One region of the Planococcus sp. APC 3900 genome, then DNA from elsewhere that is predicted to be linked to it. Evidence: riboswitches for the same ligand, from Rfam matches in the RefSeq annotation. Region 1 holds a riboswitch; each other region holds the start of a gene.
What was found. Region 1 has a riboswitch for S-adenosylmethionine ahead of QMA04_RS04985 (methionine biosynthesis PLP-dependent protein). Riboswitches for the same ligand answer to the same signal wherever they lie in the genome.
Positions count from the first base shown of each region.

Region 2: another riboswitch for S-adenosylmethionine. It lies ahead of QMA04_RS09250 (phosphoadenylyl-sulfate reductase); the one in region 1 lies ahead of QMA04_RS04985 (methionine biosynthesis PLP-dependent protein).
Region 3: another riboswitch for S-adenosylmethionine. It lies ahead of QMA04_RS09320 (bifunctional homocysteine S-methyltransferase/methylenetetrahydrofolate reductase); the one in region 1 lies ahead of QMA04_RS04985 (methionine biosynthesis PLP-dependent protein).
Region 4: another riboswitch for S-adenosylmethionine. It lies ahead of metK (methionine adenosyltransferase); the one in region 1 lies ahead of QMA04_RS04985 (methionine biosynthesis PLP-dependent protein).

Region 1 is NZ_JASDCT010000002.1:200,956-208,557, forward strand. Features, by position in the region: gene QMA04_RS04975 (5-methyltetrahydropteroyltriglutamate--homocysteine S-methyltransferase) at 1-539, opposite strand, end outside; gene metC (cystathionine beta-lyase) at 573-1,745, opposite strand; gene QMA04_RS04985 (methionine biosynthesis PLP-dependent protein) at 1,738-2,862, opposite strand; SAM riboswitch class I at 2,939-3,042, opposite strand; gene QMA04_RS04990 (antibiotic biosynthesis monooxygenase family protein) at 3,337-3,642, shown strand; gene QMA04_RS04995 (hypothetical protein) at 3,639-3,992, shown strand; gene QMA04_RS05000 (cobalamin B12-binding domain-containing protein) at 4,009-4,668, shown strand; gene QMA04_RS05005 (STAS domain-containing protein) at 4,643-5,410, shown strand; gene QMA04_RS05010 (LLM class flavin-dependent oxidoreductase) at 5,734-6,741, shown strand; gene QMA04_RS05015 (hypothetical protein) at 6,819-6,989, opposite strand; gene QMA04_RS05020 (hypothetical protein) at 7,168-7,602, opposite strand, start outside.
Region 2 is NZ_JASDCT010000004.1:25,276-32,877, reverse strand. Features, by position in the region: gene QMA04_RS09270 (assimilatory sulfite reductase (NADPH) flavoprotein subunit) at 1-270, opposite strand, end outside; gene QMA04_RS09265 (uroporphyrinogen-III synthase) at 303-1,118, opposite strand; gene QMA04_RS09260 (sirohydrochlorin chelatase) at 1,141-1,893, opposite strand; gene cobA (uroporphyrinogen-III C-methyltransferase) at 1,906-2,682, opposite strand; gene QMA04_RS09250 (phosphoadenylyl-sulfate reductase) at 2,767-3,480, opposite strand; SAM riboswitch class I at 3,638-3,755, opposite strand; gene cysQ (3'(2'),5'-bisphosphate nucleotidase CysQ) at 3,902-4,708, opposite strand; gene cysC (adenylyl-sulfate kinase) at 4,708-5,310, opposite strand; gene QMA04_RS09235 (SLC13 family permease) at 5,322-7,100, opposite strand; gene sat (sulfate adenylyltransferase) at 7,119-7,602, opposite strand, start outside.
Region 3 is NZ_JASDCT010000004.1:37,378-44,979, forward strand. Features, by position in the region: gene QMA04_RS09280 (threonine synthase) at 1-117, shown strand, start outside; gene QMA04_RS09285 (dicarboxylate/amino acid:cation symporter) at 161-1,429, shown strand; gene QMA04_RS09290 (MFS transporter) at 1,627-2,826, shown strand; gene QMA04_RS09295 (hypothetical protein) at 2,922-3,503, shown strand; partial or broken gene QMA04_RS09300 (PadR family transcriptional regulator) at 4,133-4,255, opposite strand; gene QMA04_RS09305 (hypothetical protein) at 4,395-4,562, shown strand; partial or broken gene QMA04_RS18220 (DUF6920 family protein) at 4,562-5,161, shown strand; SAM riboswitch class I at 5,416-5,520, shown strand; gene QMA04_RS09320 (bifunctional homocysteine S-methyltransferase/methylenetetrahydrofolate reductase) at 5,593-7,452, shown strand; gene metH (methionine synthase) at 7,433-7,602, shown strand, end outside.
Region 4 is NZ_JASDCT010000009.1:91,118-98,719, reverse strand. Features, by position in the region: gene QMA04_RS16370 (MOSC domain-containing protein) at 1-118, shown strand, start outside; gene QMA04_RS16365 (metal ABC transporter solute-binding protein, Zn/Mn family) at 198-1,184, opposite strand; gene yidD (membrane protein insertion efficiency factor YidD) at 1,272-1,502, opposite strand; gene QMA04_RS16355 (Dps family protein) at 1,610-2,056, shown strand; gene ytkD (RNA deprotection pyrophosphohydrolase) at 2,123-2,581, shown strand; gene QMA04_RS16345 (alpha/beta hydrolase family protein) at 2,562-3,344, shown strand; gene pckA (phosphoenolpyruvate carboxykinase (ATP)) at 3,406-4,995, opposite strand; SAM riboswitch class I at 5,408-5,520, shown strand; gene metK (methionine adenosyltransferase) at 5,721-6,929, shown strand; gene QMA04_RS16330 (gamma carbonic anhydrase) at 6,983-7,498, opposite strand.

The DNA.
Region 1 (7,602 bases):
AAGGCCTGAAACGCATCGCGGTAAACTTGAATAATGGCTTGTGCGTATTCTTCAATGTCCGGATAAATTGCAGCATTGCGAATTCCCGCATTAAAGAATTGGTTGGGGCTCGGAATCGTTAATTTTGGAACAGCTCTGCCGTCAGCAATGTCTTTCAATTCAAGGAAATCCTGGATGAACGGGTGATCAGGATCAAATGAAATCTCCCCGATATTCCGGACATCATAGCGCTCTGTTTCTTCACCGGCAAACTGGTAACCTGATTCCGGCACATAGCCTTCAAAGCCATTGATATGTTCCATGAAATCCAGATGCCACCAAGTACGTCTAAACTCGCCGTCTGTAACGGCTTTTAATCCGACCTCGATTTGTTTCTCGACAATATGTTGGATTTCTTTCGTTTCGATTTCCCGCAGCTCTTGTGCTGAAATCGTCCCGGCTTTGAAATCTTCTCTTGCTTTATGTAAGGAAGCCGGACGCAGCAGGCTTCCTACGTGATCGGCCTTGAATGGGGCAGTAATCGTTTGAGTCGTTGTCATGTCTGTATTCCTTCTTTCTCTAATAGTATTTTTTCAGTTAGCAATGCTTAACCCGTTGCGGCGTGCTACTTGAGCCAATGCTTGGCTAAGATCCTGTACCAAATCATCCGGATGTTCCAAGCCGACGGAATAGCGCAGCAAGCCGTCAGTGATTCCGCGTTTTTCACGTTCCTCTGCAGGCATAGAGCCGTGTGACATCGTTGCAGGGTACGATAAAATCGACTCGACAGCGCCAAGGCTGACGGCAAACACTGGAATACGCAGATGCTCCACAAAGACGCGTGCTGACTTTTTATCAGCTAGGCGGAAAGAGAGCACAGCTCCCGCGCTTTTTGCCTGGCGTTCGTGAATCGGATTGCCCGGATGGAATGAAAACCCTGGGTAGTATACTTCTTCGATCAATGGATGGTTGTGCAGGTATTCGGCAATTGTCCGTGCTGATTCCGATGACTGGCCAAGGCGTGCTCCTAAAGTTTTGATTCCTTGGATCAACAGGTAAGAATCCTGTGCCCCCAAGACCGAACCGAAGGTATTTTGAATAAAACCTAGGCGATTGCCGAGTTCTTCATCTTTTGTAACCGCAAGGCCTGCAACCACATCGCTGTGCCCGGAAAGGAATTTTGTTGCGCTGTGAAGAACGATGTCTGCGCCAAGTTCCAACGGATTTTGATAGAGCGGCGTCATGAAGGTATTGTCGACGAATGTCAGACAGCCATTGGCTTTCGCCAGTTTTGCTGCGATTTCGATATCCGTAATATTCATAGTCGGATTGGATGGTGTTTCCAAGTAGACGACTTTTGTATTCGGCTGAATGGCATTAGCCATTTCATTCAAATCGGTCATGTTGACGAATGTGTATTCGATATTGAATTTATCCAGCACTTCTGTGATGAAGCGGTAAGTTCCGCCGTAGACATCTTCTGATACCAGGACATGGTCGCCAGAAGACAACAGCATAAATGCGGAAGAGATAGCAGCCATCCCGGAAGAAAAGGCAAAGCCGCGCTTGCCGCCTTCCAATTTTGCGATGGTTTCCTCTAATGCCAGACGTGTCGGATTCCCGGAACGGCTGTAATCAAATGGGCCAAATGAATCCAGGCTTTTCTGATGGAATGTGGAAGATAAATAAATCGGTACGTTGACAGCTCCGGTTAATGGGTCAACTCCGGTAGAATGAATAAACTTGGTTTCGATGCGATCAGTCATATTCAACAACCTCCTTCTTCAATTTCGAAAATGCCTGTGTCAAATCGGCAATTAAATCTTCAGCGAGTTCGACGCCAACTGAGAAGCGCAATAGCCGGTTGCAAACGCCGCGCCGGGTACGTTCTTCAAATGGAATATCTGCATGGGTTTGGGTAGCCGGATAAGTGATGAAGCTTTCGACGCCGCCTAAACTCTCGGCAAATGTAATGAGTTTAATGTTTTCAAGAAAAGGGCCAACCCATTCTTCGTCCTGCAGGCGGAAGGATAACATGCCGCCTTTTCCCGGGTAGAGCACATCAGAAACAACTGATTGCTGCAACAGGAATTCCGCAATGGTTTTGGCATTGGCTTCATGTTGGCGCATGCGTAATGGCAAAGTCTTCAATCCGCGTATCAACAACCAGGAATCGAAAGGCGACAGTACGGCGCCGACCGAGTTATGGAATGTTGAAAGCCTTTCACAAATGCTTTCGCCTTTTGCGACAACCAAACCAGCGAGTACATCGTTGTGGCCGCCGATGTACTTTGTGGCGCTGTGGATGACTATATCCGCTCCGAGTGCAATCGGCTGCTGGAGATAGGGGGTCAAGAACGTGTTGTCGACAATCAGCAGCAGGTCATGCTTTTTCGCTAAAGCTGCATAGGCAACAAGATCAATTTCCTGCATGAGTGGATTGGTCGGCGTTTCAATGAACAATGCCCGTGTATTCGATGTTATTTTTTCTTCTGTATCTTCAACGTTCTTAAATTCGGCATAGGTGGGATGAATGTTATAGGCGGAAGCAAAGTGGTCAAGCAGGCGGTATGTTCCACCATATATATCTTCCGGAACCAACAATTCGTCGCCAGGACGGAAGAGGGACAAGACCAATTGGATAGCCGCCATTCCCGAGCTGCAGGCAAATCCGGCATCGGCGCCTTCGAGTTCCGCAAAGCCTTCTTCAAGGACAGCGCGTGTCGGGTTTTTGGTTCGTGTGTAATCATAGCCCGTCGATTTGCCAAGTCCTTCATGTTCATAAGCCGTCGATAAATATATGGGCGGATTCACAGCTCCTGTAGTTGAATCGCTGCGATTGCCTAATTGAACCAATAAAGTTTCCAAGCTGTTTTTTGTCATTCCACTCATCCTCCCAACAATAAAACAGGGGCTTTTCTTCAATGAAAGAAGAAAGCCCCTGTCTAGAAACGCATTCTTCTCATCTTTTAGGCGCAGCCTATTGGAATTAGCACCGTGTCTTCGTCAGACTGGTTGCTGAGACTTCACAGGGCCAAATCCCTCCGTCTCTCTAGATAAGAAATATCTTATTAAGTTTATGGTGTATCTATTACGATGTTTCTAATCTTAAATCATTTAGCCATGGAAAGCAAGGATGAATTTTAAATAGTTAAAATAGAAAGAAAACAGTAAGCGGAAATTGTAGATAGAGCCTTGTACATCCATGTCAGATCGGATGTCGCATCAGTAAGTAGAATAATTTGCTATCAGTTAAAGAATTAGGGCTCATCACTACAGAACCGCGGTATTCTTTTAATTCGTATATCGAAGTGTTATAATTTATGGAGGAAATTATGTGTATAAAGGAGAAAGCAAATGTATATTGTCACTTCGACGGTAGTTGTTCCGCCTGAAAAAACCGAGGAAGTTATCGGGATTTACCAAAAGCGTTCACGCCGCGTCGATCGGGCGGAAGGCTTTCATTTATTTAGATTGATCCAAAACACCAAAAAGAAAAATGAATTGACGGTCCATATGGAATGGCATACGAAAGCATCTTATATGGCGTGGGTGAGAAGCCAGGAATTCAAGGAGATCCATGATCTTGAGAAAAATTACCCGGACCAGGAATTAGCGGGAATTATCCCCGTTGTTCGGCAGTACGAAGTGGTGGCAGAATGAAGAACGACGTAAAAAATAAAATTGCTTCTGAAACGGCAAAAAGCATATATGCTGCATACCCGACACTTTGGGAGCGTTTTGGAGAGCGCGGTTTTGAGCATACAGAAAAAGATAACCATCACCACCTGGATCATTTGGAGACTGCGTTTTCCCTCAAGGATGAACAGGTATTTATTGATTACGCCATTTGGCTGGAAACTGTTTTGACAAGCCGGAATGTTGAAAGAGCCTTGATCATCGATAATTTTGACCGCTTACTGCAGATCCTTCCGGGGAATACAGAACAAGAGGAAGAAGTCTTTATGTCAGGTTGTTTGCAAAGTGCCATTGCGGTGTTGAAACCTTCATAGAGTAAAGGAGGCTGACATGAATAATCAATCTAAAGAGTTGGCCGAGTTATTTTTGGCCGGCAATGAAAAGCAGGCTTTGCATACAGTTCAAGCCTATTTGCAAAACCATACAAAAAATGAGCTTTACCAGCATATATTGACGCCTGCCATGTATTGGATAGGGGAATTATGGGAAAAGAATATCATTACAGTGGCTGATGAGCATTTAGCAACGGCCATTTGCGATTATGTGGTGTCAGTGACAGAAATGCGTAAAGGGGAACAAACTCCTGAGCAAAAGAAAGTGATGGTCCTCGGACCTGAAGGGGAAGACCATTATATCGGCTTGAAAATGGTGGCTTCGTTATTCAAAGAAAACGGTTGGGAAGTTCGATACCTCGGACCGAATTTGCCGCTCGGTGCCGCCATTGAAACAGCTAACCGCTGGAAACCGGATGCCATCGCATTGTCAGCGGCTTTGGTATACCGTCTGCCTGTATTGAAGAAATACACAGAAGCTTTCAGAGCGCTTGATTTCAAACCATCAGTCATCCTTGGAGGACGGGCGGTGGCCATGGCGAATTGGCCAGCTTCAGAATCTGAAGGCGTCTTGATTGTAAAAGAGTTGGATCAGCTGAAAAATTGGATCCAAACCGGAAAGGAACCTGACAATGAATTCGATATCTCATTTGGATGAATGGCCGCTGCCTGCTTTTAAATTGAATAATAAACTGGCAATCGTGGAGTCATCTGAAGAGGCAGAGAAATTAGTCGGCAGCTGTTCCGATTTTCTAGATTTTGTCGATGAAGGAAGCCGGCAAAAAGCATTAAGTTTTTTGCTGAGTAGTGAATCGGCGAGACCACTTGAGTTGAATTTCATTTCAAAAACCGGCGAACTGTTCCTTGGAGATGTCTACAGCAAATGGATCAGTGATTTTAGTTTGAACATCGTCCTTGTGCCGAAAGATAACCGGCTCATGGAGATCACCAACCAGTTGTTGAGCCTTCGCCGGCGCCTGCAGGAAACCGACTATGACCTGCTTCTTGAAAAGGAACGGACGGAGGAGCTGCTTCAACAGGTTCGGGAGTTGTCTGCCCCTTGTATCGACCTCGGCAAAAAGCACGTGCTGATTCCGCTATTCGGCGATTTGGACCCCCACAAGATTGAAGTGATCCGTTTTCATATCCTGAATCAAGTTTATGAAAATGGCGCCGAAACCGTCATCATGGATTTGACTGCTATGGAGAAGTTGGAACAGGATGGCGCCGATTATTTGAAGTCGTTAATGCAGACCTTTAAAGTGATGGGCATTGAGGGCATCATCACCGGAATCAACCCACAGCATGCCCAACAGCTCCATCATCTCCAAACGGGGCTGGACCTGCATTTTGTTTCTTCTTTGCAGATGGTCTTGGCTTCACGGAATTTACTTATATAGAATATGTTGTGAAAAGCGAAGCGGATAGCTTCGCTTTTTTGTTTTTTTAAATTAACGCTTCCGCTTTTCTAGTGTCCAGCTTCAGCGCCCAGGTCCTAGGGTCATAAGCCCATCTGACTATGCGGCAAAAACACGCCGCTTCGCCAGCTTGTCTTATGCCCGTCGGAGGCCCGCAGGAAGCGGGTCAGCTAACCGTTGCGACAGGAAGTCGCGCACTTAGCTTAGCTTCATCTTTTGATCGCTTGCGCTTTTCTCTCCTGAGCAGGAAAAAGGAAGTTTTTGTGAAACATCGATACAATAGAATGGATAGGAGTGGAGATAGAATGGGAATTAAGAAATTCGAAAATATACCGTTGGCTGTGCTTGATTTGGCACCGATCAACGAAGGTGCTGAAACTGCACAAGCGTTCAAGAACAGTGTGGAATTGGCGCAGCATGTGGAGAAGTTGGGATTCAATCGTTATTGGCTGGCGGAGCACCATAATATGCCAGGCATCGGAAGTTCTGCGACGTCGGTTCTTATTGGCCACATCGCTGGGGCAACGGAATCCATTCGAGTGGGCTCAGGCGGCATCATGCTGCCAAACCATGCGCCACTTGTTATTGCAGAACAGTTTGGTACATTGGAAACTCTTTATCCAGGGCGCATTGACTTGGGTCTGGGCCGTGCACCGGGGAGTGACCAGGCGACTGCCTATGCGCTGCGACGTACTTTGCAGAGCAGCGGGGATGATTTTCCTCAACAGGTTGCGGAGTTGGAAAATTACTTCTCGGAAAATCCGGTTGGCCGTGTTCGGGCTTATCCGGGCACCAATTTGAAAATACCGCTTTGGCTATTGGGATCGAGCGGATTCAGTGCACAACTTGCAGCACTTAAAGGCTTGCCGTTTTCTTTCGCCAGCCATTTTGCGCCGGACTATATGATGCAGGCTTTGCAGTTGTATCATCAAAATTTCAAGCCTTCTCCTGCTTTGGCATCGCCTTATGCAATGCTGGGCGTCAATGTTATTGCTGCAGAGACACAGGAGCGCGCTGAATGGCTCGCAACTTCTTCCCAGCAGCAAATGTTCTCACTGATGAGAGGGGAACCGACGACGTTCCAGGCACCGATTGATGATTTGGAAGAAGTTTGGACAGATCGGGAAATTGCTATTTTCCGTGAGAAATTGGATTCTGAATCGATGATTGTCGGTACACCGGATGTCGTCAAACAAAAACTGAAAAATTTCATCCAAAAAACAAGAGCTAACGAAGTGATCGTCAACTCACCGATTTTCCATCAGGAAGATCGCCTGCGTTCTTACGATTACTTGGCAGAAATGATGAACTAAAGAAAATCCCGTTCCTATGAACGGGATTTTTTGCATGAAAAAGCATCTCTCCAGATTGGAGAGATGCTGAGCCGGCGTCAGTGAAGTTCTTTCGCCTTGTCTTCTTCACGCTGCCGTTCTTTTGGAAACTCCTCTTCATCATAGGCTGCATAATCAGGTGCACCTTCGCCAATCATATTCAGAACCGCATTGAAATCCTCATCTAACCGAAGTTCAACTTCTCGTGGATCAAGTACTTTGCGTTCCATTATGATCAACCTCCTTCTTTACTATTCAGCAGCCTTATCGTCATGAAGGTGGATTCCTATCTCACTTCTATTATACAGACTATTCCGTTTAATTGGAAGGGAACTGTTTGCAAGCCTTAGCAAAAAGGGTCCGGAAAATAAAAACCGTTAAAGCAAGGGCTCTAACGGTTTTTGGCTATTATTGTTGATTGATTTCTGCATTTAAGATCAATGATTCAAAGAACAGGGAAGGTGCAGTTTCATTCCACTCAAGAGAAGTCAAATCGGCTGTGCGTTTAGGCAGATTGCCATATGCGAGTTCTGTTCGCGGATCATCCGTCAATTCGAGTTTGACGTAAGGGCCTTCCGGCGTCAGCCAATTCAACTGGGACAGGCGGTTCTCCAGAGAAAACTCGATCCATTCGTCTTCTGCTTCATCCGTTTCGAATAACGGTTCCTGAGCAGCCATCAGCCATGTTTGGCTTGAATGCTGAGGCGGCAACCAGAGATTTTTTGACAGTTTGCCTTCTTCAACTGTAAACTCTGCAATTTCGTGGCGCAGTTCCTGTACCCAGTCGCCGTTGCCTAATTGCAGTCTGCGGGAAACATAGACATTGCCGATTAGAATTTCGCT
Region 2 (7,602 bases), on a different contig from region 1:
TTTCGAAACCTCTTTGGCAACCGATTGACAGTTGCCGGTATGGGAGCCGACCAGAATGGTGATTTCACGCGTGGCAACCGGTGCACCGCCTTGCTGTGCATACCATTCCAATCCGGGTTGTTCCTGCACCGCTACTGTGGCGGCTGATTGTGTGCCGGCCAAATAGCCGTTCAGCCAAATTTTCTGATTGTCGGTCAGCATCGGCAATAAGCGATTGATAAGCTCGACCTGTTCCTGATCGAATGGGCTGTTCATTGTCTGCAATTGCAAATTGTTTCACCTCGAAATTCGTTTATTTTTATTTATTGAAGAATTTGCTGCTGGCGGTAATGATGATCGATTGCTACGATCATCGCCCCCATCTTTTGGTGTTCGGGCTGCAGCACTTGATTGATGCCATTGCTTTCCAGCTCATTGGCGGTGACTTTTCCGACGGCAACTGCCAGCACCCGGTCATTGAAAGCGTTGGCCAGTTCTTGGCTTTGCTCAGCGTCGGCGAAGATATTCCTCACCTGCGTTTTACTGGTGAAAACGATGGCATCCAAGGACTGTGCGATGATGGATTGTTTTAATTGGTCCACTACGTAAAGATCTGGTTTTTCATAGGAGTAAGGCCGGGATAAGTAAACCGAGTGGCCCTTTTCCTCCAAGATGCTTTTCAGTTTATCGTCGTCCTGGTCGTAGGCTTGTAAAAAGATCCGCTGCGGGCTCTTGCCTTCATATTCTTCAGCCAAAGCCGCGAGCAGGTTATTCATGGTTCCGTCTTCTGAAACATGGACCGGTTCTAAGCCATGTTCTTTGATCCATTTCATTGTTTTGCTGCCTCGAACAGCCAATTTTGTTTCTTTCAGCTTGTCGATATAACGCGACTGAAGTCCGATGCTTTCTGCCGAATCGGTTAAAGTTCTTGCTCCGATCCCCGTCGTAAAGATGGCCCAGTCAAAAGATTCGGCTAAAAAATCTGTGATGTTCTGCGCGCTGATGTCTTCGTTCAGCCGCTGTCTTCCCTGAATCGGGAGAATGACAGGTGTACCGGACTGCTTTTCGATCAGCAAGCTGATTTCTTTTGCAGCGCGGACTGCGGCGACGCCGATTTTCTTGCCGGCCAATCCATTCATGTTCAATCTCTCCTTCTGTCATTCACCATGCTAATTGCTGTTCACTTTGCAGCGCTTCCTGTGTGCGTTCGGCAAGGGCATCCACCATGGATGGATGGTCGCCTAAATATCCGCATAAGATGATTTGCTGGTCGTCTGAAGACAAAGCGTTGATTTTCTTCTGCATTGATTTCACCAAAAGGCCCGTGAACCATAAATAAGGAACCACGAAAATCTGGTTGCTGCCGGAATTGATGGAAGCTTGCAATCCTTCATCAAATGACGGGGCAGCTGCAGCCAAATAACAGACTTCCACGTTCGGTACATTTGCTTTCACTGCCAGTTTCGCAGCAATTTCTTCAACCGAACGGGTGATTTCCGAGCTCTTCCCGCCTCTTCCGACCAGCAGAATCTTCGCTTCAGGCAATCGCTCCACTGTCGTCTCCTGCAGACGCTCAGCTAAAATCTCAACGAGCCGATCTTGGACGCCAAGCGGTTTTCCGTAAGTAAAGCGGATATCCGGATAACGCAAGACCGATTTTTTGATTTCATCTGGAATGTCTTCGTAATAATGTCCGGCGCTCAGCAACAGAACTGGAACGACTGCAATTGCTGTCGCGCCTTGTTTGACAAGGCTGTCAATTCCTTCCCCAATATCCGGACTGGCCAGCTCCAAAAAGCAGGTTTCGTGAAGAGTTACATCTACCTTTTGATGAACCTGCTCCATAAACGCCATCGCTTCATCGCGTGTTTCTTTTACACGGCTTCCATGGCTTACGTAAAGTACAGCCTGCATGTCACCATCTCCTTATCCAACATGGGCGGCAAGCTGGAATTGCTGTTCGTCCTGCAGCTGCTCATACCATTGCAATTTGTCTCTCAATCGAACCACTTCTCCCACCACAATCATCGATGGATTCTCGAAATCCTTGGCGTTTCGGATAATGTCTTCGAGTGTTCCCGTAACCGTCCGTTGGCGTTCTGTCGTCCCCCATTCAATCAAGGCGATCGGTGTCGTCGGTTTTAATCCGTGGCGCATTAAGCGGCCACAGATTTCAGGAAGCTTGCTGACACCCATGTAGATGCACAACGTATCCATGCTTTTGACGACATGTTCCCAGTATTCATCCTGGTCGACGCCCACTTTGCTGACTCCTGAAATAAAGGCTACGGAAGAACTGTAATCACGGTGAGTGACCGGAATTCCGGCGTAAGCCGGCGCTGCAATGCCCGCTGTGATACCTGGAACAATTTCAAACGGGATATTGTGGTCCACCAATGCCTCTGCTTCTTCTCCGCCTCTGCCGAAGACGAAAGGATCGCCTCCTTTTAAACGTGTCACGATTTTCCCCTGCAATGCGAACCGGCAAAGCAGCTCGTTGATTTCTTCTTGCTTCAAGGAATGGTTATCGGGTTTTTTGCCGCAATAAATCAATTGGGCATGTTCTTTCGCTTCGTCCAGCAATTCCTGGTTTATTAAGCGATCATAAAGGATGACATCAGCCTTCTGAATGGCTTTCAACCCTTTCACTGTAATCAAATCAAGGTCGCCTGGACCTGCACCCACTAAATAGACTTTTTTCATAAGCTTCCTAGACTCCTTTTTTCAACCAGAGAAACGATGATTATGCCATTTTCTGATCGGTAATTTACTCTATTGCCGGCCTAATTATGTATGCAGGCCACATTCAGTTTTCGCAAAGCCTTTCCATCTGCCGTCGCGGCTGTCTCCATCAGTCGTCACTGCAAAAGAGCAATGCTTGCAGCCGATGCTCGGATAACCTTCGTCATGCAGAATGTTGTATTCCAGGCCATTCAATTGGATATACTGCCAAACATCGTCCCATGTCCAATGAATCAGCGGACAAACTTTAACCGACTTGAACCGGTTGTCCTTGTTGATGAAATCCGTCTTGCTGCGGCTGGCTGACTGCTCTCTTCTAAGGCCTGAAATCCAAGCCTGTGCACCCGAAAGTGTTTGTTCCAACGGCTTGACCTTGCGGATATCACAGCATTTATCCGGCTGGCTGTTCCATAGTTCATCACCGAACTGGCTGGCTTGCTCTTCTAACGTCAATTCCGGCTTTTTCATCCGGATATTCAATTTCGGGTAGCGCTTCTTAACGCGTTCAATCAGTTCATAAGTTTGGTTGAAGTGGACGTCGGTATCGAGAAACACCACTTCGGCATCGCTTTTCACCTTGGAGATCAAATCAATCAGCACCATGCCTTCTGCCCCAAAGCTGCAAGCATAGACAATATTCTCTCCATAGGATTCATAGGCCCATTGCAGAATATCAGCAGCCCCTTTCAAGAGATCGGTCGGTGCCAAATCTTTAAATGGATCTCCAGTAAATTGCTCGTACGAAACAGCGTGGCTCATCCTAACTTCCTCCTTTAAACTTCTATATATTGAATTAAAGATTTTCAGTAAGCAGTCCCGTTGGTTGGATATTCCTCCGTACCACTAAAATAAAAAACCCCCCTCTTCCAATGGAACAAGAAGAGAGGGTACCAATTCGCAGTTTGCGGGGCCTGTCTTCTTATCTTCCAGATCCCAATGGAACCTGCTGGAATTGGCACAGTGTATCCGGTCAAAAACCAGAACTTGTTGCCGAGGCTTCAAAGGGCCAGTCCCTCCACCTCTCACGATAAGAAATACCTTATAAGATTACTTGGTTTTAATAATTTCTCTAAATACTATAGCAATAAAAGATAACTGTCAATAAAACTCTGAAAATATCATTTATTTACTTTCTGCAATAAAGAGTTTCCATTTTCTTCATTCACTAGCCTTAAGCTTTTTAGATTCTTGCCAAAAACCAGCCATTCTTCAGGCTTTCTTTGTTGTAGGAAAAGCGGGTTTGGTCTTTAACGCTCTGCACAACTCCGCCAGCTGCTTCGACAATCGCCTGGCCGGCTGCCGTATCCCATTCCATAGTCGGCGCAAAGCGGGGGTAATAATCCGCTCCCCCTTCTGCTACCAGACAAAACTTCAGTGAACTGCCTGCCGATATCTGTTCGATTGGTTGGCTATCGTCGTTTATCCGATCGATGAATTCCTGTGTTTCAGCGGACATATGCGAACGGCTTGTTACGATTCGAGTCCGGTCTAAAGCTTTTTTTGCAGTCAACAGAATGCTTCCCTCGAATAATTCATCGGCTTTTTCAAACTTTCCAGCTGAAGCAGCTTCCAATTTAAATGCGCCGCTGTTTTCTTCACCGTAGTAGAAAACATCCATGGCCGGCACGTAAATCACACCCAAAACCGGATAGTTCTCTTCTATTAAAGCGATGTTGACGGTGAACTCACCATTGCGTTTGATGAATTCCTTCGTGCCGTCGAGTGGATCCACCAGCCAAAAACGCTGCCAGTTTTTCCGCTCTTCATAAGGGATTTTACTGCCCTCTTCGCTGAGAACCGGTATGTCTGGGTAGGCAATCTGCAGTCCTCTTTCAATGGTCTGATGTGACCGCTGATCGGCAATGGTCAGTGGTGAATCGTCCGCTTTCGCTTCAACGATCAGTTCCTGTCCGTAAACCGCCATGATTTCTTTGCCAGCTGCAAGACTGATTTCCAGCAGTTTGACCGGATCAATACCACCAGCCATCAGCCCAGGTAACCCGCTTTCTTCAAATAATCTGTAATTGCCTGAACCGACTCTTCCAAAGTCTGCTTGTCGGTTTCAATGACGATTTCAGGATTTACCGGTTCTTCATATGGCGCATCGATGCCTGTGAATCCTTTGATTTCGCCGGCTCTTGCTTTTTTATAGAGGCCTTTCGGGTCGCGGTCTTCGCAAGTGTCCACACTGCATTTGACGTATATTTCAATGAACTCATCTTCTTCAAGCAAGGCACGCACCTGGTCGCGATTTTCCTGATACGGCGAAATAAATGCCGATAGCGTCAATACCCCTGCATCACTCATCAGTTTTCCAACTTCACCGATGCGGCGAATGTTTTCTGTCCGGTCTTCCGGGCTGAATCCCAAATTTTTATTCAATCCGTGGCGAACATTATCCCCATCCAATAGATAGGTACGGATTCCAAGTGCGTGGATCTCTTTTTCCAAGGCAACAGATACCGTCGATTTTCCTGATCCCGATAACCCGGTGAACCACAGCACCCCGCTTTTGTGGTTATTCAATTTTTGTCTGTCCTCTTTTGTGACACTTGATTCATGCCATACAATATTCGTTGATTTGGTCATCTTTTCTCCTCCTAAAACCAGTAATAGTAAACGATTCCGATGGTCACCGACATAACCAGAATGCTGAGCGGCGTGCCCACTTTGACATAATCCATGAATTTGTAGCCGCCTGGCCCATAGACGATCAAGTTGGTCTGATAACCGATTGGGGTAATAAAGCTTGCAGAGGCAGCAATCGTGATGATCACTGCGAAGCCCATGGGATCAAGCTGCAGGTTGCTGGCCATTTCAATGCCGATTGGAATCATCAGGACAGCCGCAGCGCTATTGGTGATCAGTTCTGTGAAGATGCTGGTCAGCAGGTAAATTAAAATCAGAATAGCTAGCAGGCCGAACGGCTGTCCGATTGCCAACAAGCCATCCGCCGCCCATTGCGCCAGACCAGTTTTGGTCATGGCCGCCCCTACCCCGAATGCACTGGCGATCAGCAGCAGCACATTGAACTGCACGTCGTTTTTTGCATCGTCCATTGAAACCGACTTGGTCACCAGCAAAATCAGCACAGCCAATGCCATGGCTTTGAACATGCTCAACCAACCGACAATGACACAGGCGATTGCCCCCAAAAGTACCAGTAATGAAAACCAGCCCACCAAGCGGCTTTCCTCAAGTGCCTTAGGCATTTTCATAGAAGACACTACATAAAAGTCGTTGGATTGCTGGTACTTTTCCACAAACCCATTGCCGGCGAGCAATAGCAAGGTGTCACCCGGCCGCAGAATGATATCGCCGACTTTGCTTTTGATGCGTTCGTTATTGCGGTGAACGGCCATTACACCTGCATCAAAACGTGAGCGGAATTGGGATTGCTTGATGGTTTTTGACAATAGCGACGATTCATGGGAAACGACAGCTTCTGCAAGCTGCGTATTGCCGTTTTTCAAGTCATCCAATTGGAGGTTGGTACCCGTCTTCAAGGTCAGACCTTTTCTTTTTTGGAGATCTGCGATGGTGGCAATGAGCCCGGTAAAGATTAAGCGGTCTCCAGACTGGATGACCGTTTTGGAGCTGACCGACGAAATCCGTGTCTGATTCCGGATGATTTCTATCAAGTACAATCCCTTTAAATCACGTAATTTAGCTTCTTCCACTGTTTGGTTGATATGTGGAAAGGTTTCTTCCACCACCATTTCAGCAATGTATTTCCGGGAATCTTCAGCCACCTGTTGGCTGAATCCTTTATTCTCGGGCAAAAGCATATTGCCGATGGTGAATAGATAGATCAAGCCGACAATAGTGATGGGGATGCCGACAATCGCCAATTGGAACAGTGAAAATCCAGGAAGCCCATAATCGATCAGCATGCCGTGGACTACCAGATTCGTTGAAGTTCCCATCAGCGTGATGGTCCCTCCTAAAATCGTTACATACGACAAAGGAATTAAAACCTTTGATGGTGCAATGTTCCTTTCTTCACACCATTTCTTCAATAATGGGGTCAGTGTCACGACAATCGGCGTGTTATTCAAAAAAGCAGAGATTAACGGAAGCGGCAGAAAAATACGGAACAGTGAACCTTTCAGGCTTTTGCCCTTGTTCAGCCAGCCAATCATCATCTGGTCGATTAGGCCATGCTTTTGTACAGTCCCGACTACGATGAACAATAAGGCGATGGTCAGCATTCCCGGATTGGAAAAGCCGCGCAACGCTTCTTCTGTCGTTAAAATTCCAGACAGCAGCAAAACCACCAATGCCGAAAACACAATCATATCTGGGCGGGCAATTTCAAACAGGAGCGCACTGACCATAGCGACGATGACAATTAGCACAAAAACCATTGAGACTGACATGGGCAACCATCCTTCAATTTAGTTACTTGTTACGGTCTCCCGCAATCCTTTAATAAGTACATCGGCTACTTCCGGACGGGAAAACTGTTTTGGCGGTTTTTCTCCGTTGCGAAGCAATTCGCGCACTTTCGTGCCGCTTAAATGGACGTGGTTTTCTGCAGTGTGCGGGCACGTTTTGGCTGTTGCCATGTTCTCACATGCATTGCAGTAGAACGAATGCTCAAATTTAAAGATTTGGATGCCCAGTTCTTCTTCAAACTGGCTGATGAACTCCTGTGCTTCGTATGTGCCGTAATAGTCGCCGACCCCTGCATGGTCGCGGCCGACAATGAAATGTGTGCAGCCGTAATTCTTGCGGACAATGGCATGAAGAACCGCTTCTTTTGGCCCTGCATAACGCATTGCTGCTGGATAGATCGCGAGGCGTGCTCTATCTGCCGGATAGTAATGCTTCAAAATGACCTGGTAACTTTCCATCCGCACTGCCGCTGAAATGTCATCC
Region 3 (7,602 bases), on a different contig from region 1:
AAAGCTGGTGAAACGGTTGTCGCTTTGAACACCGGAGCGGGCATCAAATACCCGGATACCGTAAATATCGATGTGCCCATTTTGGAAATCGGTGATTCGATCACTGTGAAGTCATAAGGAAGATGGAGAAATTCAGATACGTTGAAGGGGTGAACGAATCATGAAAATTAAAGGGAATTTGCTGGCACAGATTTTAATCGCTTTTGCGGTGGCAGTCATTTTGGGAATTGTGTTTGGTCCGGCAATTGAGGTTGTCGCACCATTGGGCGATTTGTTCTTAAGGCTGATCAAATTTATCATTGCACCTTTGATTTTGGCGACCTTGGTAGTCGGAATCGCCAGCACAGGAGACCCGAAACAGCTCGGGAGAATCGGGATAAAAACCATTTTGTATTATTTGGCCACCACCGGGATTGCCGTTGTCATCGGTTTGGGATTTGCTTATTTGATTTCACCGGGCAAAGGGCTTGATCTCAGCATTCCGGATACGACGGTGGAAGTAAATGAAACAGGCGGCGCCATCGCCACTTTGCTGAATATCATTCCGGAAAATCCGTTTGAAGCACTTGCTTCAGGCAACATTCTGCAGATTATCTTTTTCGCAGTTTTTATTGGGCTGGCGATTACGTTGGTCGGAAAACCGGCTGCGCCCGTCCGGCGTTTCTTCGAAGGGTTTGCAGAGGTGATGTATAAAATAACAGGCATTATCATGCGATTCGCTCCAATCGGTGTTTTAGGGCTAGTGGCACCGGTTGTCGGCCAATACGGGTTATCCGTCTTGCTGCCCTTGGCGAAATTGATTTTGGCGGTGGCCCTTGCCTGCTTATTCCATGCAGCTGTCGTCTATTCACTGGCGGTCAAAACTTTAGGGAAGACCCGTCCGTTGAAATTCTTCCGAGGAATTGCTCCGGCTGCGGCCGTTGCGTTCAGTACGTGCAGCAGTTCGGGCACCTTGCCTGTAACATTCAAGAATACCCAGGAAAACTTAGGGGTTTCCAGAAAAATAAGCAGTTTTGTGCTGCCTCTTGGCGCAACCCTGAATATGGATGGCGCAGCCATTTATCAAGGCATCGCTGTCGTTTTTATCGCCCAGGTTTCTGGAGTAGAGCTTACCTTGTCACAATTGCTGATTGTTATCTTTACAACCATATTAGCTTCCATCGGTGCAGCTGGGGTACCGGGCGCTGGCCTGGTTATGCTGGCGATGGTAGTGAGTGCTGCCGGTCTGCCGCTTGAAGGCATTGCTTTGGTTGCCGGAGTGGACCGCATCCTTGATATGTTCAGAACATCTGTCAACGTGGTTGGCGACGCTTCAGCCGCCGTTGTGGTGGCTGCCACTGAAAACGAGCTGTGGATTGATGAGCCGGCTACAGACATCAGCTCTGATGAAGTTCCAGCTGGTGAGCTCAGTGCTTGGAACTTCAAGTGATAGTGGAATAAAGAACTTAACAACAAGCTGAATTCTGAAACCCTTCATCAGTCCTTAAACCTGGTGAAGGGTTTTTAGTTGGGTGAAATCGTCATTCATGAAAGGGTGCTGTGGAGTTGTCGCCTATCTTATTTGCTTTTGCTGTTCTATGATAAGGAAAGAAGAAAGCCAGAGCGTTTTTTGGAAGGAAGATTAATATGGCAGCGGAAAAATGGAAGGCTTTATTTTGGATCGCACTGGCAGAGCTGTTTGCGCTGAGTCTATGGTTCAGCGCGAGCGTGACAGGACCAGAATTAAAAGAACTGTGGAGCCTCACGACACGAACGGAAGCCTGGTTGTCGGCAGCTGTTCCAGTCGGGTTTATCATCGGCACATTGTTCAGCGTCTACTTCGGCATTGCAGATCGCTTTAATGCGCGGAAAGTCTTTGCACTTTCCGCATTGGCAGGAGCGCTGATCAACGGACTGTTGCCGATTGCCGACAGCGCTCTTACTGGCATTGCATTGCGTGTATTGACTGGGGTGTCACTTGCCGGTGTTTATCCGACCGCGGTCAAACTGCTCTCACTTTGGTTTCCGACAAAACGAGGGTTAGCCCTCGGGATTTTGATTGCCGCTTTGACCTTAGGCTCGTCACTCCCCCATTTTATCAGCATCTTTTTTTCCTCTGTAGATTGGAAACTGGTCATCGTTGTAAGCTCGCTGCTGGCATTGGCTGCATCGGCTATTATGAACTGGATTGTGAAGGACGCCCCAGCTTCTTCACAACGTATGGTATTCTCCTTTAAATTAATTAAAAAAGTCTTGCTTAATAAACCTGTTATGCTGGCGAACTACGGCTATTTCGGCCACATGTGGGAATTGTATGCGATGTGGACATGGTTGCCTGTTTTTATTGCTGCCAGCTTTGCAAGTGCCTTGCCTCAAGTCAGTTCGGCAACCATCGCTTTCTCGTCTTTTGCCTCAATTGGAATTGCAGGAGCGGTTGGCTGTGTACTGGGAGGTTTAGTGGCAGACAAGTTAGGCAGGTCGCGGCTGACCGTTCTTTCTCTCGGAGTCAGTGGTGCCTGTTCAGTTATCATCGGTTTCACGTTCGGACAGGCTTTATGGCTGACGTTGCTGGTCGCAGTGATTTGGGGGATGTCTGTGATTTCCGATTCTGCCCAATTTTCAGCAGCGGTAACGGAATTTGCAGATGCTCCGTATTTAGGGACAGCTCTGACATTCCAAATGTGCATCGGGTTTTTGATCACCATTTTCTCAATCAATTTAATTCCAATTGTGCAAAGCATTATCGGGTGGGAGTGGGTGTTTGCAGTATTGAGCATCGGTCCTGTATTGGGCTTGATTTCCATGATGAAATTCCGTATCTATGAAATAAAATCAGCTAAACAATAGTCTTTAGTACATAGACAAAAAGAACTATCGCTTTTGCGTGAAAATGATTATGATAGAGAGAAAAGAACGTAGATGGTTGCAAAGGGGATAGCAGGATGAATTGGTTGCCGAAGAGAAAAGATAAGGTAGCAGCTTTCTGGGAATGGTTTGAAGATAATAAAGAAGCCTATTTTGATTTGGACGATTCCGGTAGAGACAAGCTCTTTAACCAATTGGAAAAGAAGTTGCATAAAGTAAATCGGCATCTGGCTTTTGAACTCAGTGAAGGGCTGGTGGACGGAAAACGGGAATTCATCGTCAGCGCTGATGGCATGGTGGAAGCATTTGATGCTGTGATCAATCTGGTCGGCCAAGCCCCTGATTTGCCACTCTTTACGATCGTGGCGTTTCGTCAGCCGCAGGAAGAAGAGGTTTCCATCGAGTATGGTGAAATTGAACTGTCATGGGAAGACATTTTCTGTACCTTCGAAAAAGACAGCGATGAAGTCAACCTGATTTTGTACATCAAAGGATTTACAGAAGACAATGAAGATGAATTCGTCTCGGCTTCATTTATTCTGCTGGATACGATCATCGGCGAATACAATGCCGGCATGCGCATCGGTGAAATCGAATTTACCAGTTACGAAGGGCAGCCGGACGTCCGGCCAGTGAAGGAACTGCAAAGCCTTTTTTAATGGAGAGTGAAACCGTACTGAATAACCCAAGCAAAAGGCCTGTCTGAAATCTTCAGACAGGCCTAGACTATAGACAAAGTCTTTCAAAAATGAATAGCGGTGCATACCCCAACCGGTCCGGCCACTTCGCGTTCCGTGGGCTCAGCTTCAGCCTCCTCGTCACTGCGTTCCTGCGGGGTCTTCAGCTTTCGCTGTCCCACAGGAGTCTCCGTGGCCAGCCCGATCGGGGGCGTGTAGCTTCAATCAAAGGAAATAGCCTGCTAGTCAGAATCCGGAAACCATCGTCATCGTCCCAATAAACTTAGTAACTCCTTCATACAAAAATCCGTAACGCAAGGCGGCGAAGGGCAAAGATATGCTCCTGCATCGCTTCGCTAGCTTCGTCGCAAGCCCGCAGGAAAGCGTCCACCTGGAGTGCAGGATCCAATAGAAAGACAACAAATTGCATATTCACCCTTTGAGCGACATAAATATTCTTTTGTCTACAAGCTGGGGCTGTCTGAAATCTTCAGACAGGCCTTTTGCTTTTGAACTTATGAGGATTGTTCTTGCTTATTAAGGCGTTGGCGGGCAGATGAAAGGGCGGGAGTGATGGCTTTCTTTCCAAGTGCTTTGGCTAAGCCGAATTCATAACTGATTTTCCAAAAATGGTTCAGGCTTGTATCAATCATTTGCTTGATCGAATAGCCTGTGCGGCAGTCTGTTGTCAATAGACCAAGAATGGCATATTGCGAATGATTTTCTCTAGCCATTTATACGCCTCCCTATATCAAGTTGATATATATCACTTTGCTATAAAATACTCTTTTTTTGACCTTTCGTATAAAATTTGATAATAAAATGCTTTATGCATTCAATAAACAGGTATAGCAAGTAAAAGGAGGGAGAGTGATGGAGAATAAAGAAAAAGCTGGAAAGAAAACAGGTCGGGCAATTTCCAACAAACTGACAGCAGATATGATTAGCTCACTGCCAACCTGTATAAAAGGGTGGTTATCCGAAATTGGGGCTATTGGCCATGAACAAATCAATTTGGTGAGTCTTAAGCAATCGGGGTAATGAAACTGAAACCAGAACAGAAGCAGTGGACCGTATCCGAAGCAGAGCAAATCAGCTATACGGATCCACCTGCTTTCCGATGGATCGTGAAGCTGAAAATGGGCAAAGGCGTAGTTGTGACAGGAAAAGACAATTTCCTGGAAGGGAAGGCAAGTATGCACATCAAGCTTGCAGGCATCATTCCGATTTCCAAAACAGTTGATGATGAAAAGACCAATGAATCGGCACTCCAGCGCTACCTGATGGAACTCGCCTGGTATCCTTCGGCTGTCCTCAGTCCCTTCATTTCCTGGTAGGAGGTGGACGCACACTCCGCAACAGCGACCATGAATTTTGAAGGCCTTAAAGGTTCTGTCACTTATTTTTTCAATGAACAAAACGAATTGCTGAAAGTGGAAGCCTGGCGCTACAAAGACAGTGGAGAAGACGCCCGTTCCCTGCTGTGCGTGGGCACTGTTAAAAAGCAGCGGAAAGTGGGGGGACTGACCGTTCCAGTGAAGATGGAAATCAGCTGGATGCTGGAAGAAAGGCCGTTTACTTGGTATCGATTTGATGTACATGACATACGATTCAATTCTATCAATGGACAATTTTCATGAAATGATGCTTTTAAGTGATGGACTGCAGACAGGATCAGTAGGCATTCTTGATTTCTTCCAATCATATTTATAGAACTTAACTCCTTTTCCTGGTCCATTTTCAACGGTTAGTTGAACGCATTAAGCTGTTTTATACATTAAATGTATACATTGTGAAAAAAATCACAGAAATTTCATTGTTTTTTGACAGATTGCCTTGACCTGCTCTTCAGATACAGGTACCATATTTAGAATACTTAAAACTGAATAGTGAATTCTTATCGAGAGAAGTTGAGGGACTGGCCCTATGATGCTTCAGCAACCAGCCGAAAGGTCAGGTGCTAAATCCAGCAGGCAAGAAATTGTCTGGCAGATGAAAAGGAACGAGTTTGATATCGTAAAGCCTTCTTTTTCATGAAGGCTTTTTTTGTATATATAGGAGGTTGAGAAGAGTGGGATTATTAGACGAATTAAAGACCAGGATTTTGACGGCGGATGGTGCCATGGGAACATTGCTGTATTCATACGGCATCGAGTATTGCAATGAGGAATTGAATCTGCAGCGCCCGGAAGTGATTGAGAAAATCCATTTGGATTACATCAAAGCCGGCGCGGATATTATCCAGACCAACACATACGGAGCGAATGCAGCGAAGCTGGCACGCTACGGTTTGGAAGAGCAAGTCGCTGGCATCAATAAAGCCGCGATCGACATCGCCAAACGTGCAGCAGCGCCGGGCGGCCAATTCGTTTTCGGAACCATCGGCGGAATCCGCGGAATCCGGAAAAGCGATGCCACCCTGCAGGAAATCATTGCGATGGTGGACCAGCAGGCAAGCCACTTGTTGGCGGGAAATCCCGACGGCCTATTGCTGGAAACCTATTACGATTTCGAAGAACTCGCAGAAACGGTCAAGCACCTGAAAGGGATGACGGATACGCCGTTGATTGCGCAAGTATCCATGCACGACCCGGGGATTCTGCAAAATGGAATGTCGCTGAACGAAGCTCTTCATCAACTGGAAAGTCTGGGAGCGGATATTGTCGGCGTCAACTGCCGTCTTGGCCCGCACCATACCATTCAGGCCTTTGAAGAAGTCACATTGCCTGAAAAAGCGTTTTTATCGGCTTACCCGAACGCCAGCCTGCTGGATGTGGAGGATGGTCGGATCGTCTATGAATCGGAAGCGGATTATTTTGGGCGTGCCGCTTTGTTATTGAGAGAAGAAGGGGTCCGTTTAATTGGAGGCTGCTGCGGCACGACGCCGAAGCACATTGAAGCGGTGAAAAAGCACCTGAACCATTTGCCGCCGATTGTCCATAAAGAAGTCACGAAAAGAAAACCGATTGTCATCCGTGAAGCGGAAGCATTGGCAGTCAAACCGCTTCATGAAAAAGCCAAAACGGAACGGACCATCATTGTGGAACTGGACACACCGCGCCATTTGGATACCACTAAATTCCTGGAAGGCTCTGCCGCTTTGAACGAGGCCGGAGTGGATGCCGTAACCATGGCGGACAATTCTTTGGCATCGCCGCGCATCAGCAATATGGCGATGGGCTCCATCCTCAAACACAAGCAAGACATTCGGGCGCTTGCCCACATTACTTGCCGTGACCGCAACCTGATCGGTCTGCAATCGCATTTGATGGGGCTCGATGCGCTCGGAATCCATGATATACTCGCCGTAACAGGAGATCCGACCAAAGTCGGCGATTTCCCGGGAGCAACCAGCGTCTATGACGTCTCGAGCATGGAATTGATCCAATTGATCAAAAAGCTCAATGAAGGGATTTCATTTTCCGGCAAGCCTTTGCGGAAAAAAGCCAACTTTTCAGTCGCTGCGGCATTCAACCCGAATGTCCGTGTGCTGGACCGGGCCGTAGCGAGACTGGAGAAAAAAATCGAAAGCGGTGCAGATTATTTCATTTCGCAGCCGGTTTACACAAAAGAGAAAATCATCGAAATCCACGAAGCGACCAAACACCTGGAAACACCGATTTTTATCGGAGTTATGCCGTTGACGAGCATCCGCAGTGCCGAATTCCTGCACAATGAAGTGCCGGGAATCAAACTGTCGGAAGATGCGCTTGAACGTATGCGTGCCTGCGGCGAAGACAAAGGCCGCGCGACGGAAGAAGGCATCCAGATTGCGAAAGAATTGATCGATACAGCAGCCGAACTGTTCCATGGCATCTACCTGATCACACCGTTTGTCCGTTACGATATGACCGTGGAATTGATCCATTACATCAGACAACTAGATCAACAGAAAGAGAGCGATCCTATACATGTCCAAACATCTTATTGAACAACAACTCGAAAAAAGAATATTGATCATCGATGGAGCTATGGGAACGATGATCCAGAATGCGGATCTTTCCCCTGAAGATTTTGGTGGTGATGAATTCGACGGCTGCAACGAATATTTGAATATTGTCCGTCCGGAGGTCATTGAAGA
Region 4 (7,602 bases), on a different contig from region 1:
TTTCCATCGCCCGAAAGATGTTGATGGCATCGTCAAAGTGCTTGAAGCGGAAGAACTTGCAGATGAATGGCGGCAATTTCTGACAAAGCGGTTGATTAAGCTGACTTCTGGAAAGTAGCATACCTTTTCTTTCCCATCAAAAAGCACGGCAGCGAAATTTCAGCTGCCGTGCTTTTTAATGGATTGGTGTACCTTTTTTATTTCAGAATTGTTTCCAGTACCTGCAGATTTTTTTCCATTAAGGTGAAGTAAGTTTCTTCGTTGTCGATATCCTCCTGTGTCAATACACCGAGATTATGCATTTGAATCGCTTCTGCACCTACTTCGTTTTGAATGACTTCCGTCAAATTGGAAGAAACATTTTGTTCGAAGACAATGTACTGAACGTCTTTTTCTTTCGCCAAATCGACGATTTTGGTCAACTCTTTTTGCGATGGTTCATCCTGGCTGTTCAATCCTGCAATCGCAACTTGTTCAAAGCCATAAGGTTCAGAAAGGTAGCTGAAAGCCGCGTGAGAGACGAAGAAAGTATCTTTGCTGACACGTTCAGACAAAGCTTCGAAGGATCGATCCAAAGTCTCTAACTCCGCAACCAGTTCCGTATAATTGCTTTCGTAAACTTCTGCATTTTCCGGATCAGCCTGTGTCAACGAAACCTTGATGGATTCCGCCAGTTTCTCGCTAAGCATCGGAGACATCCAGACATGTGGGTCAGTAGAACCGTGATCATGGCCATCGTGGCTTTCCGCTTCTTCGGCATGTGCTTCATCATGCTCTTCTTCGTGTTCCTCTTCTTTATGGCCAAGAGCTGCTTCCAGGTCTTCATCTGAAATCTGATCGGCTGTGGCAATGAATTCGACGTTTTCATTCTGTAAAGTTTGTTTGGCGCTGTCGATAAATCCTTCCAGCCCCAGACCGATTGAAAACATCAAATCAGCATCTGCCAACTTGATCATCTCTTGCTGTGTAGGTTCAAAAGTATGTTCATTTGAACCTGCCGGATAGATTGATCGGACATCGACCAAATCTCCAGCAATGCGCTCAGTGAAATAAGTCAGGGGATAAACTGTTGTGTACACCTGCAGTTTTTCCGGATCTCCATCCACGCTTTGTGCTTCTTCACTTGTCTTTCCACAAGCTGCCAATAACAAAATCAAGGGTACCAATAATAGAATCTTTTTCATATTCAACCTCCAAAATGTAACGATTACGTTTTAATGACTATTTGAATATTACAGGAAGCTCTTTAAAAACACAAGAAAAACCACCAATTATTTTTTTGGTGGCCATTCTTCCGGGACAAAATCAATCCCGCCTTTATGGAAAGGGTGACAGCTCAAAATGCGTTTGGCTGCCAAATACCCGCCTTTCAATGCGCCATGCTTCTCAACCGCTTCGATTCCATAATGGGAACAGGTCGGATAGAAACGGCAGCTTGGCGGAGACAAAGGCGAGATGAACCGCTGGTAGAAGCGGAAAATCTTCAGTAAAACCGTCTTCATGATTGTTCAGCTCTTTTCGGGTGAGTTCTCCATATGTTTATTGTAGGGGCATTAGAGGTATAAATAAAGTATAAGTACTTATCAAACTAATTGGAGTGTGATTGGAAATGTCAAACGAATTAAACCACGAATTAAACGTACAGGTGGCTACATGGTCTGTAGCTTATACAAAATTACATAATTTTCATTGGTACGTGAAAGGGCCTTCGTTCTTTACTCTGCATGTGAAATTTGAAGAATTGTATAACGAAGCAACCCTTCATATGGATGAAATCGCTGAGCGCTTGTTGGCATTGGGCGGAAAACCGGTCGCTACAATGAGAGAGCAGCTTGAGCTGTCTGTTATTGAAGAAGCAAACAAAAAAGAAACAGCCGAAGAAATGGTTGATACCGTTGTCAGTGACTACGACAAAATCATGAAATCTTTGAAAAAAGGCATGGAATTGGCGGCTGAAGACGGCGACGACATGACAGAAGATATGCTGAATGCTATTCACCAGAACCTCGAAAAACATTCTTGGATGTTATCAGCATTCCTGGGTGAAAAGAAGTAAAATAGAACTATACAAGCGTACACTGAATTCTAGTGTACGCTTTTCCTATGGCATCGGGGTGAAAAAATGCAGTATACAGATTTAAACGGTTATTTATGTCAATTATCATTCGAAGAAAACAGCTTCTCAATTGAGAGCAGGCATGTGTTGGTGATCAGCCGTTACAAAGGGCAATGGCTATTGACACGGCATAATGAGCGCGGACTGGAATTTCCCGGAGGCAAAGTAGAAGCGGGTGAAAGTTTACAGGAGGCGGCGATGAGGGAAGTTTATGAAGAAACGGGCGCTCATCTGAAGGACCTAGAATGGTTTGCAGAATACGTGGTTTTTTCGGAAATTCCTTTTTGCAAAACGGTCTTTACAGGGGAAATCGAAAAAATTGATCGGATCCCGCTTCTTGAAACGCAAGGAATCGTGTTATCAGGAAATTTGGAGTTGGACGACAGCTACAGTTTTTTGATGAAAGACGAAGGAATGAAGACAATAATAGAGAAGGTGAAGCAGCTTGGAAAATGGAATGATTGATAAAAAGAAACCTTATCCATCACCGAATCCTCATGTCCGTTTGACGGAAATTATTTATTGGTCGGAAGGATTAAGGGTAAAAGGCATGCTGGCAGAGCCTAAGGAGCCCGGAAACTATAGCGGCATTTTGTATTTAAGGGGTGGCATCCAGTCGATCGGAATGGTGCGCCCTGCTCGGATCGCCCAATTTGCGGCACAGGGCTTTGTCGTGTTTGCGCCTTATTACAGAGGCAACCGGGGTGGTGAAGGCCGTGATGAATTTGCGGGGGCAGACCGGTGGGATGCGGTCCATGCAGTCGATGTCCTGAAGCACTACAGCAACGAAAACGTGCATCTGCTGGCGTTTTCAAGAGGCGGCATCATGGCTTTATGGACGGCAATCCTTCGCCCGGATATTGCATCTGTCGTTACGTGGGCGGGTGTAACAGATACAGTACTGACATATAAAGAGCGGCCGGACATGCGGCGCATGATGAAACGGCTCTATGGCGGGACGCCCAACACAGCATTGGCTGAATACGAAGAACGCAATCCCTTGTTGCGGATCGAGGAAAGTGCAGCCCCTTTTTTGATCATTCATGGCCTGAAGGATGAAAACGTCTATCCGGCTCAAGCTTTTCTGTTGGAAGAAGCATTAAAGCTGAATGGGCAGACGCACGAAACCTGGTATTTTCCGGATTACACACATTTTTTTCCGCCGGCAGCAAATCGCCAAACAGTACAAGCAGTCTGTAAGTGGATGGGTGAACAAGAAAAAAAATGATTTAACTGAATCCAAACAAAAAAACCGTTCGGATTTCTCCGAACGGTTTTTTAACATATGCTTATTTTTGAAGTGGTCCGCCGAGTGTAGTAATTTCCGGTGCGACAGTACCGAACTTTTGGAAGTTCTCTTGGAATTTCTGTGCCAATTCCGTTGCTTTCTGGTCATAAGCTTCTTTGTCTGCCCATGCATTGCGTGGGTTCAATACTTCTGTCGGCACTCCTGGTACTTCTACAGGAATCTCGAGGCCGAAGATCGCTTCTTTTTCGGTCGGTACGTTGTTCAACTCGCCTTTGATGGCAGCGCGAACCATTGTACGCGTGTAAGAAAGCTTCATGCGGCTGCCGACTCCGTAGACGCCGCCAGTCCAACCTGTGTTGACAAGGAAGACTTGAACGCCGTGCTCATCGATTTTATTGCCGAGCATTTCTGCATAGACCGTTGCGTGCAACGGCAGGAATGGTGAACCGAAGCAAGTAGAGAATGTTGCTTCAGGAGATGTAATGCCGCGTTCTGTACCAGCCAATTTTGATGTATAGCCGCTTAGGAAATGGTACATCGCCTGTTCTTTCGTCAACTTGCTGATTGGAGGCAAGACGCCGAATGCATCTGCTGTCAAGAAGACGATCGTTTTCGGATGTCCAGCAATTGAAGGGTCTACAATATTATCGATTGCCTGCATTGGGTAAGCAGCACGTGTATTTTCAGTCAATGAACCATCGTTGTAGTCAGGGATGCGTGTATCCGGATCCACTACCACGTTTTCAAGGACAGAACCAAAACGGATGGCGTCGTAGATTTGTGGTTCGTTTTCGCGTGACAAGTTGATGGTTTTGGCATAGCAGCCGCCTTCGATATTGAAGACGCCATTATCGGACCAGCCATGCTCGTCATCACCGACCAATTTACGGTCTCCATCAGCTGACAAAGTCGTTTTGCCTGTACCGGACAAGCCGAAGAACAAAGTCACATCGCCGTCTTGGCCAACGTTCGCTGAACAGTGCATAGGAAGAATGCCTTTTTCAGGCAATAAGTAGTTCATGATTGAGAAGATGGACTTCTTCATTTCGCCGGCGTATTCAGTACCCCCGATCAAAATGATGCGTTGTTCCATCGATACAATGATGAATGTTTCAGAAGCGGTCCCATCAACTGCAGGGTCTGCCATGAATGTAGGAGCATAGACTACAGTGAATTCAGCTTCATGCGTTTTCAATTCTTCAGCCGTCGGACGGATGAACAATTGGTGGGCAAACAGGTTATGCCACGCGTACTCATTGATAGTTTGGATCGGTACACGGGATTCGTGGTCAGCTCCGGCGAATCCTTTGAATACGTATAGCGCATCTTTTTCTTTTAGGTGTTTAAGCACTTTAGCGTACAGGTTTTCGAACACTTCGCTGGAAATCGGACGGTTCACATTGCCCCAGTCGACTTTGTTTTTAGAACTTTCTTCTTCGACCATGTATTTGTCTTTCGGCGAGCGGCCTGTGTATTTCCCAGTCTCCGCTTTAACAGCGCCTTCCCGTGTCAAAACCGCTTCTCCGCGAGATGTTGCTGCTTCCACTAATTGTGGCACTGATAATTGAACATGTACATTTGGGCCAGTCAAAAGATCCTTCAAATCGTTTGCAAAGTTCACTGAAGTCATATATATGTACCTTCCTTTTCTGTTATTCCCATGGCGATGGGGAGGATGTATATTCGTTCATTAGTATAACACATTAGGTTCATTAGTCTATACTAATTCGCTGCAGAATTGAAAAAATATTGAAATAAGGTTCTATATTAGGGGATTGGGAAGGACGGAGGCTGTTGCTCCTTGGAAAATTCGAAGGTCATATTGTTTTAAAGATGGGGCTAACTCCCATCATAACAGGAGCTGTATGAAATCACATAATCCCAATTAGAAATTATTGCAGTTTCCTGGCCGATAGGAAAAGAACTTCACGAATGTTCACTGCGTAGGATGAGAGCATCCAGCAATAAAATTTGAGCATTTTATTCGCCGAAATCGTTGACATCCCCAAACTATTTCCGTATGATGAAAAATTGAACGGATACTCTTATTCCGAGCTGGTGGAGGGGACAGGCCCTATGAAACCCGGCAACCTGCTGCAACTGCAGTGATGGTGCCAAACCTGAAACAAGGCTTACAGGCCTTGGATGATAAGAGTGAAAGGTGCTTATGATGATTCTCCTTTCCTCATGACGAATGAGTGAAGGGATTTTTTTATGGAATGCCCTTAATCCTCGTGTGAAAGGCCACAGACGGCTTGAAGTTCAATCCGGAAATTCCGGAACGGACTTGACATGGGAAACGAGTACCGTATCAATTTCGAGAGCAATCTCGCAGGATATAAGGAGGAACATTTTTTGAAAAACCGTCGATTATTTACTTCAGAATCAGTAACAGAAGGGCATCCGGACAAAATCTGTGACCAAATCTCAGATGCTATTTTGGATGCAATCTTAACCGAGGATCCAAACGCACGTGTTGCGTGTGAAACGACTGTAACGACAGGACTTGTTTTAGTAGCAGGGGAGATCACTACTTCCACTTATGTGGACATTCCAAAAGTCGTTAGACAAACGGTAAGAGAAATTGGATACACACGCGCTAAATATGGTTTCGATTCAGAAACAAGTGCAGTTCTTACAGCGATCGATGAGCAATCGCCGGATATTGCTGCCGGAGTCAATGTGGCACTTGAATCACGTGAAGGCCAAATGACAGATAAAGAAATGGACGATATCGGAGCAGGCGACCAAGGGTTGATGTTCGGATATGCCAACAACGAAACTGAAGAATTAATGCCATTGCCGATTTCATTGGCACATAAATTGGCGCGCCGCTTGGCTGAAGTACGCAAGGAAGAAATTCTTCCATATTTGCGCCCGGATGGCAAAACGCAGGTGACAGTTGAATATGATGAAAACAATAAACCGCTACGCGTGGACACAATTGTTATCTCTACTCAGCACCACCCGGAAGTAACGCTTGAACAGATTCAACGCAATATTAAAGAATACGTCATCAAAGAAGTCGTTCCGGCAAAATGGATCGATGAAGACACCAAATACTTTATCAATCCAACTGGGCGTTTCGTAATTGGCGGACCTCAAGGAGATGCGGGCTTGACTGGCCGCAAAATCATCGTAGATACCTACGGTGGCTATGCTCGCCATGGCGGCGGTGCTTTCTCCGGTAAAGACGCGACAAAAGTTGACCGTTCAGCAGCTTACGCAGCCCGTTATGTAGCTAAAAACATCGTTGCTGCAGGCCTTGCAGACAAATGCGAAGTGCAGTTGGCGTATGCAATCGGAGTAGCACATCCTGTGTCTATCGCTTTCGATACATTCGGCACGGGCAAAGTAGATGAAGACAAATTGGATGATTTGGTACGTGCAAACTTTGATTTGCGTCCTGCCGGCATCATCAAAATGTTGGATCTGCGCCGCCCGATCTACAAGCAGACTGCAGCTTACGGACACTTTGGCCGTACGGATGTTGATCTTCCTTGGGAACGTACTGACAAAGCAGCAATTCTTAAAGAAAAAGCTGGCGTAGAAGCTGGTATTTAAACATGCGTTAGAAAAGGATGACCGGGCAGCGATGCCTGGTCATCCTTTTTTTGTTAGTCTTTTTGAAGAGATTTGTAATAAGCCCCTTTTTCCGCATATTCGCGAACGATGCGTTCCATGTCGATTTTGTCATCTTCGCGCAGTTCACGGACCACTTTTGCGGGACGGCCGAGCGCAAGCATGCCGGGTGGAATGACTTTTCCGGGAGGAACCAAGCTGCCCGCTCCGACAAATGCACCTTCTCCGATTTCCGCTCCGTCGAGAATGACGGACCCCATGCCTACCAGCGCCCCTTTGCGGATGATGCAGCTATGCAAAGTCACTTGATGGCCAATGGTCACTTCATCTTCCAAAAGCAAGGTTTTGCCAGGGCTTTGATGAAGCATGCAAAGATCCTGGATATTGACTTTATTGCCGATAATGGTTGGTGAGACATCGCCGCGGATAACCGTGTTGAACCAAACCGATGAATGGGCGCCAATCGTCACATCACCCGAGATGGTCGTATAGTCAGCGATGAAAACCGATGGATCGATTTGGGGGAATTTGTCTTTATATGGATAAATCATGGCAAAGCTCCTTTAAAAAAGATAAGATATTCTATAATCGTAACAAATCAAATCAAAACGTCAAATAGGAAATACAGCAGTAAGAATTATTGGTGGAGAAAGGA